Regions from separate parts of the Vibrio sp. 10N.261.51.F12 genome, predicted to be linked through region 1. Evidence: riboswitches for the same ligand, from Rfam matches in the RefSeq annotation. Region 1 holds a riboswitch; the other holds the start of a gene.
The links. Region 1 has a riboswitch for thiamine pyrophosphate ahead of thiD (bifunctional hydroxymethylpyrimidine kinase/phosphomethylpyrimidine kinase). Riboswitches for the same ligand answer to the same signal wherever they lie in the genome.

Region 1 (3,421 bases):
GGGGCGAGGGCAAAAACGGGAATCGCTTGGCTAGCAATGAGAATAGGTAACAGCCAGCGTTTTAAAGGTTGAAATAACAGCATCTGTAAGGCAAAAAATAACCCCATGCTTAGCCCTAACAACAGGCCAAGTAAGATCTCTTGCGCGGTTACCCAAGTATGTTTAAGTAACACCTCATGACGACTGACGAGTTTACTCGCGACACTTTCTGGTGAAGGTAAAATAAAACTAGGCATATTGAATGCGACTACGATGATTTTCCATAACCCTATAATCACAATCGCACTGATCAACATTCGAGTGACCGCGTTTATGCCCACTCTTTCATTGTCGGAGTGATGCGCAGAATGTGGCGAGTGATGTTTTTCTTTTGAAGGCTGGGCTAATTTAGTCAGAAGTGTCATCTGCTCCCTCCAAACGCTTTAAAATCTGCTGTTGAAGAGCGGCAAACTGTGCATCAATCTCTCTAGGTACCGCTGTCGTCGGGGCGGTAATGGGGAATAGCGCAGCGGGCTTGCCATTCATGACCAAAATCTGATGACCGAGACGAAGCGCTTCTTGTGGATCATGGGTAATCAGCAGTACGGTTTTATCCGCTAGGAGTGAGGCCGCTAAATTTTGCAACTTGTAACGTGTGACTGCATCCAGCGCAGAGAAAGGCTCATCCATTAACACGATGGGCTTATCTTGCATAAGTGTTCTGGCTAGTGCAACCCTCTGCTTTTGTCCGCCAGATAAGGCAGTGATTTTGTCATAAGCCTTGTCTTTCAATCCGACACTAGCCAATAAAAACAAGGCGCGTTCGGTAATCTCTGGGGTGACATTGACCCCCCGTAACCTTGATGCCAAACACACATTGTCGATGACACTCAACCAAGGCATCAATAAATCTTGTTGTGCCATGTACGCAATTTGATGGTGAATACCAGCCTCAGATGATGATGTCAGTTGCCCGGTAAATGTGACTTGGTCATTGAGTAATCCAGCCACGTAACGCAGTAAGGTACTCTTTCCGCACCCGCTAGGTCCAAGGACAGCGGTGCAGCTTCCTGATCCCAAGGTCATGTTTAGGTTGGAAAATATCGGTTGCTCATCCCCTAAATAGGTCAGGGAGGCATTGCACAGCGTAATATCTATCATTACTTCAGCATATAAAAGTGGTTAACTGGGCCGTGTCCCTTGCCAATTGAAAGGGTATCAGCGTGAGAAATAGCCTGTGTGATGTAATGCTTCCCTGACTGGACGGCGTCGTGAAGCGTTTCACCTTGCGCAAGAAATGATGCGATGGCCGAGCTTAATGTACACCCAGTGCCATGCGTGTTGTTGGTGTGAATTCGCGTGGTCTCAAGGCGGGTGACGTCGTTAGCCGTGATCAACAAATCTGTGCTGGTGGATTCTGATTCTAAGTGGCCACCCTTCAACAAAATTGCTGGGGTTTGGAGTGTTCTGAGTCCATCAATCATCTGGTCCATTCCTGCTTCAGATTGCGGAATAGCACAATCAAGTAACGCAGCACCTTCCGGTAAATTGGGTGTGATGACAGTGGCGAGTGGTAATAGCTCGGTTTTTAGGGCGTCGATGGCAGAAGTGGCTAGTAGGAGGTCCCCACTGGTTGCAACCATCACGGGGTCGAGCACAACGTACTGAGGTTGATACTGTTTAAGCTTCTTAGCAACAGATCGAATAATGGCAGTATCCGCTAACATACCTATTTTGACGGCGACCACGTTGAGGTCTGAGAAAACGGCATCTAATTGCGCCTCAATAAAGTCAGGCTCAATACCAAGTATTCCCGAGACACCTTGTGTGTTTTGTGCGGTGAGTGCAGTAATAACAGAGCAGGCGTAACTGCCCGTGGCGGAAATAGCTTTGATATCGGCTTGAATACCTGCGCCACCACCAGAGTCAGATCCAGCAATAGTGAGAACAATAGGGGTAGAAGTTGAAAGGCTTGCCATGAGAGTGCTCCTCGCCGACATAGGAGCGAGCGCATAGCCTGGAGCACAATAGGCTACCGGTAAGCTATGTCGATCAGTTCCCTACGTCAGTGTTAACTGAATCAGGTTCAACGGGTCTCACCTATGGTGATCTCAGCAGTAATGCTCCCCGACTAATGAGAAAACATATTGTTATACAAGCGCCCAATTTTTTCCAGCGTTAAAAACAAACTCTGAATGATGAAGCGTTAAATTGACATGGATTATGGGTGGTGTGGGCGTTTGTTCTGTTTTTTGGTTATTTTCCCCATCATTACGTTGCAAATTATTTGTGCAGAAGATTAAACGTTTTGTGAAAACATGTGCTTCAAGATTCTTTTTTATGAGCGATCACTCGAAGAGCTGTTTAATTTTTAATCGTTAATTATTATCAAGTTCTAATACTGTTCTCGATGCCAATAAGAATTTTTTGGCAGGATTTAGTTTTTCAGGGAATAGAGAATATACCAATGAACAGAATTGTATTGGGTGCTTCGATCCTAACGCTCGCGATGAGTAATGCCTCTTGGGCAGCACCAGCTACACCAGCTATAGACGCTTATGGCTCCAATAATTTGCAGTTTTCGAAAGTACAACTGGCGATGGAAACCGCCGCAGGCTATAGCCAGATGGTTCAATATCAAGATGCCGCGGATATTACTATCAAGTTTAATCAATGGAGCGGAACACCAGGAGACACATATCACGTCTATTTTGATGGGAGCAGGTGGCGACGGGGCCCATCACCGGGAGTCAAACTGCTGCGATCTTCACTTATGCAAAAGGCGGGCGGTATCAAGTTCAGGTAGAAGCTTGTGATGCCAGTGGCTGTTCTAAAAGTAGCTCGATGGAGTTAGTTGTCGCCGATACGGACGGGTCCCATCTGCCACCTTTGGTGATGAATGTGGATCCCAATAACAAGTCCTTTGATACTGACCCCAATACAGTGGTAGGGACCTATTTTGTTGAATGGGGTATTTATGGTCGAGATTTCACGGTTGATAATATTCCTGTTGATAACCTAACGCATATTATCTACGGCTTCATTCCAATTTGTGGGCCGAATGAGTCGGTAAAATCAGTTGGTGGTAACAGCTTTAATGCCCTGCAAACCGCTTGCCAAGGCATGGACGATTATGAGGTCGTGATTCATGATCCTTGGGCCGCTTATCAAAAAAGTTTTTCTCAAGCAGGGCATGATTACAGTTCGCCAATTAAAGGTAATTACGCGATGTTGATGGCGCTTAAACAGCGAAATCCGGATCTGAAAATATTGCCTTCCATCGGTGGTTGGACTCTGTCTGATCCATTCTATAGCTTTACGGACAAAGCGAACCGAGATGTATTTGTGGCCTCAGTTAAACAATTCCTCACCACTTGGAAGTTTTATGACGGTGTCGATATTGACTGGGAATATCCGGGTGGTGACGGTGCAGCACCGGATC
Region 2 (3,421 bases), on a different contig from region 1:
CGCCAGGCTTTAATTTATGGACACTTGCAATAGCGAGTAAGCCACTGCGGAGTGGTAGTTCAGTTGGTTAGAATACCGGCCTGTCACGCCGGGGGTCGCGGGTTCGAGTCCCGTCCACTCCGCCACTTATACTAAGCCCTAGTCGAAAGACTAGGGCTTTTTTACATTTGTACATACACTCTAATCTTCCTCATCGCTGCTTAAATAGACTCTCCAATAAAATTGTTCAGCTATCGCCTATCTTCTTTAACGTCTAGGTTTTGCCATCGTTTATGCTAATGGCTTATAGAAAATGATTATTCTCTTCGTAAAGTGACGCCTGTAACGTTTGAAATATTGTCGTCTTGGTTGTAGATATATGCTAAAGGTGGAAATATAAATTTCGCACTCTTGTGTCGAAATTATCATCTCGTCGTATACTATTAGCTAAATATCTTTTTATAATTTGGATTCAGTTTATGGGGCAATTTTCAATTTTAGGTTTTATCGCTATTGGGGGAGCATTTGGTGCTTGTTCTCGATATTTGATCTCTGAGCTATGTGTGTCACTTTTTGGTCGAGGCTTTCCTTACGGTACACTTACCGTGAATGTAATCGGTTCTTTCATTATGGGTTTACTTATCGCAGCGTTTGAAACCGAACTGATGGTAGCAGAGCCATGGAGGCAGATAATAGGGTTAGGTTTCTTGGGAGCCCTAACAACATTTTCTACTTTTTCTATGGATAACGTGCTTCTTATGCAGCAAGGCGCATTTCTTAAAATGGGGCTAAACGTTTTGCTTAATGTTGTTCTGAGTATTTCCGCTGCGTGGATTGGTTTTCAATTATTGATGAAAACTTGAACAATGTAACATTTAGCGAATAGCGTTATTATTTAATTTCGTTTATGATTGCCTCAATACTTGTCGGAGTGCTCTTTAGAGCTGAGACCGTTAATTCGGGATCCGTTGAACCTGATCAGGCTAATACCTGCGAAGGGAACAGGAGAAAAGAATGGAATTCCTCTCTTTTATCATATAGTTCGTGCAATTTTTTGTTGTGCTATAGTTGTTGATACCTCTTGTGTTCACATATCCGTCAAGCATTTATCTTTTTTATACGATAATAAAGGAAATGCTATGTCGACTCGTAAACAAACCAGACTGGAAGCTAAACAATTTATCGACACCCTGTCGGTAACGCCCTATCCAAATTCTGAAAAAACGTATATTCAGGGTTCTAGAAGTGATTTACAGGTTCCAATGCGGACCATTCATCTTGCCGATAGTCTTGTTGGTGGTTCAAAGGCAAACCCGGTCTTTGAACCTAATGAACCTATCCATGTCTATGACACCTCCGGTGTCTATACTGACCCCAATCATACTATTGACCTATATTCAGGTTTACCTAAGTTGAGAGAAGAGTGGATAGCAGAGCGCTCAGATACAGAAGTGTTGTCTGGAGTCTCTTCTACTTTTGCCAAAGAACGCCTTAATGATGAGACATTAGATGACCTTCGTTATGGTTTACTACCACGTATTCGCAGAGCCAAAGGTGATGCATGTGTCACTCAGCTTCATTATGCGCGACAAGGTATTGTTACTCCTGAAATGGAGTACATAGCAATACGTGAAAACATGGGACGTCAAAAGATTGAAGATGCAATGCTGACACAGCAACATCCAGGTCAGAGTTTTGGCGCTAATTTACCGAAAGAAATTACCCCTGAATTTGTTAGAAGAGAAGTTGCTGAAGGCCGCGCAATTATCCCATCCAATATCAATCACCCTGAATCTGAACCGATGATCATTGGTCGTAATTTCTTGGTGAAGGTGAATGCAAATATTGGCAACTCATCTGTTTCTTCGTCTATTGAAGAAGAGGTCGAAAAACTTGTTTGGAGCACTCGTTGGGGGGGCGATACGGTAATGGATTTATCAACGGGGCGAAATATTCATGAGACTCGAGAGTGGATATTACGAAATAGCCCTGTTCCTATTGGCACGGTTCCCATGTACCAAGCGCTAGAGAAAGTGAATGGTATTGCTGAGGATCTAACATGGGAGGTCATGAGAGACACGCTAATTGAGCAGGCAGAACAAGGGGTAGATTACTTCACGATTCATGCGGGTTTGCTTCTTCGATATGTACCCATGACGGCTAAGCGAGTGACGGGTATCGTTTCACGAGGCGGCTCTATCATCGCAAAATGGTGCTTAGCCCATCATACAGAAAGCTTTCTATATACAAACTTCAAAGAAATCTGCGAGATCTGTGCCAAGTATGATGTGGCATTGTCTTTAGGTGATGGGTTAAGACCCGGTTCTATTGCCGACGCCAATGACGAGGCGCAGTTCTCGGAGCTGCGCACGCTTGGTGAACTAACTAAAATAGCGTGGGATTATGATGTCCAGGTGATCATTGAAGGCCCAGGTCATGTGCCTATGCACCTTATTAAAGAAAATATGGAAGAGCAATTAGAGCACTGTCATGAGGCACCGTTCTATACGCTAGGTCCCCTGACGACCGATATTGCACCAGGATACGATCATATTACGTCTGGTATCGGAGCCGCGATGATTGGTTGGTATGGCTGCGCCATGCTTTGTTATGTTACTCCCAAAGAGCATCTAGGCCTACCAAACAAAGAAGACGTAAAAACAGGTCTAATTACCTATAAGCTTGCCGCTCACGCCGCTGACCTTGCCAAAGGGCATCCTGGTGCTCAGATTAGAGATAATGCGCTTTCTAAAGCTCGCTTTGAGTTTCGTTGGGAAGACCAATTCAATCTAGCTCTCGATCCGGATACTGCCCGCCAATATCATGATGAAACCTTGCCACAGGAATCGGGTAAGGTTGCCCACTTCTGTTCTATGTGTGGCCCGAAGTTTTGTTCAATGAAAATATCACAAGAGGTACGTGAATACGCAAAAGGCTTAGAAGCTCAAGGTGATATCAGTATCAAACTGGTCGATGACCCGTTAGAGGGGATGCGTCAAAAATCAGCAGAGTTCAGGGCTACTGGCGCTGAACTTTACCACCCAGTCATTACAGAACAAGAATCGTAGGAGTTACCATTGAAAATACTGTTGCCAGTCAGCAATCCATTTATTAAAGGCCATATTGAAACCGTTCTTTGTTTAGCGAAGGTAGCGGGTTTTGATAGCGACGCAGTGGAATTAGGGACAAGCTTAACGTCGGATATTCAATTGGTAAGTGGTGGTTATCGAACTACTGTGAGCAGTGATGTTTTGGCATCTAGCCCATCTAGCCCATCTAGCCCATCTAGCCGTGTTGATTACACGCTGCTTTATGAGCATAAGATGGGAAAGGCGACCGTTTATGAGATGTTGAATCGCGCTCGGCCTGGATGTGTGTACCTTAATGTCAAACATCCCGGCGGTATATTGGATGCTTGGTCTTGCAACAGTGAAAGTATTAG

Region 2: another riboswitch for thiamine pyrophosphate. It lies ahead of thiC (phosphomethylpyrimidine synthase ThiC); the one in region 1 lies ahead of thiD (bifunctional hydroxymethylpyrimidine kinase/phosphomethylpyrimidine kinase).

The regions. Positions count from the first base shown of each region.
Region 1 is NZ_JBFROV010000040.1:5,040-8,460, forward strand. Features, by position in the region: gene AB4405_RS21000 (ABC transporter permease) at 1-320, opposite strand, end outside; gene AB4405_RS21005 (ABC transporter ATP-binding protein) at 388-1,140, opposite strand; gene thiD (bifunctional hydroxymethylpyrimidine kinase/phosphomethylpyrimidine kinase) at 1,140-1,958, opposite strand; TPP riboswitch at 2,020-2,119, opposite strand; partial or broken gene AB4405_RS21015 (glycosyl hydrolase family 18 protein) at 2,447-3,421, shown strand, end outside.
Region 2 is NZ_JBFROV010000025.1:28,326-31,746, reverse strand. Features, by position in the region: tRNA gene AB4405_RS15475 (tRNA-Asp) at 49-125, shown strand; gene crcB (fluoride efflux transporter CrcB) at 459-842, shown strand; TPP riboswitch at 897-997, shown strand; gene thiC (phosphomethylpyrimidine synthase ThiC) at 1,119-3,047, shown strand; gene AB4405_RS15460 (thiamine phosphate synthase) at 3,057-3,421, shown strand, end outside.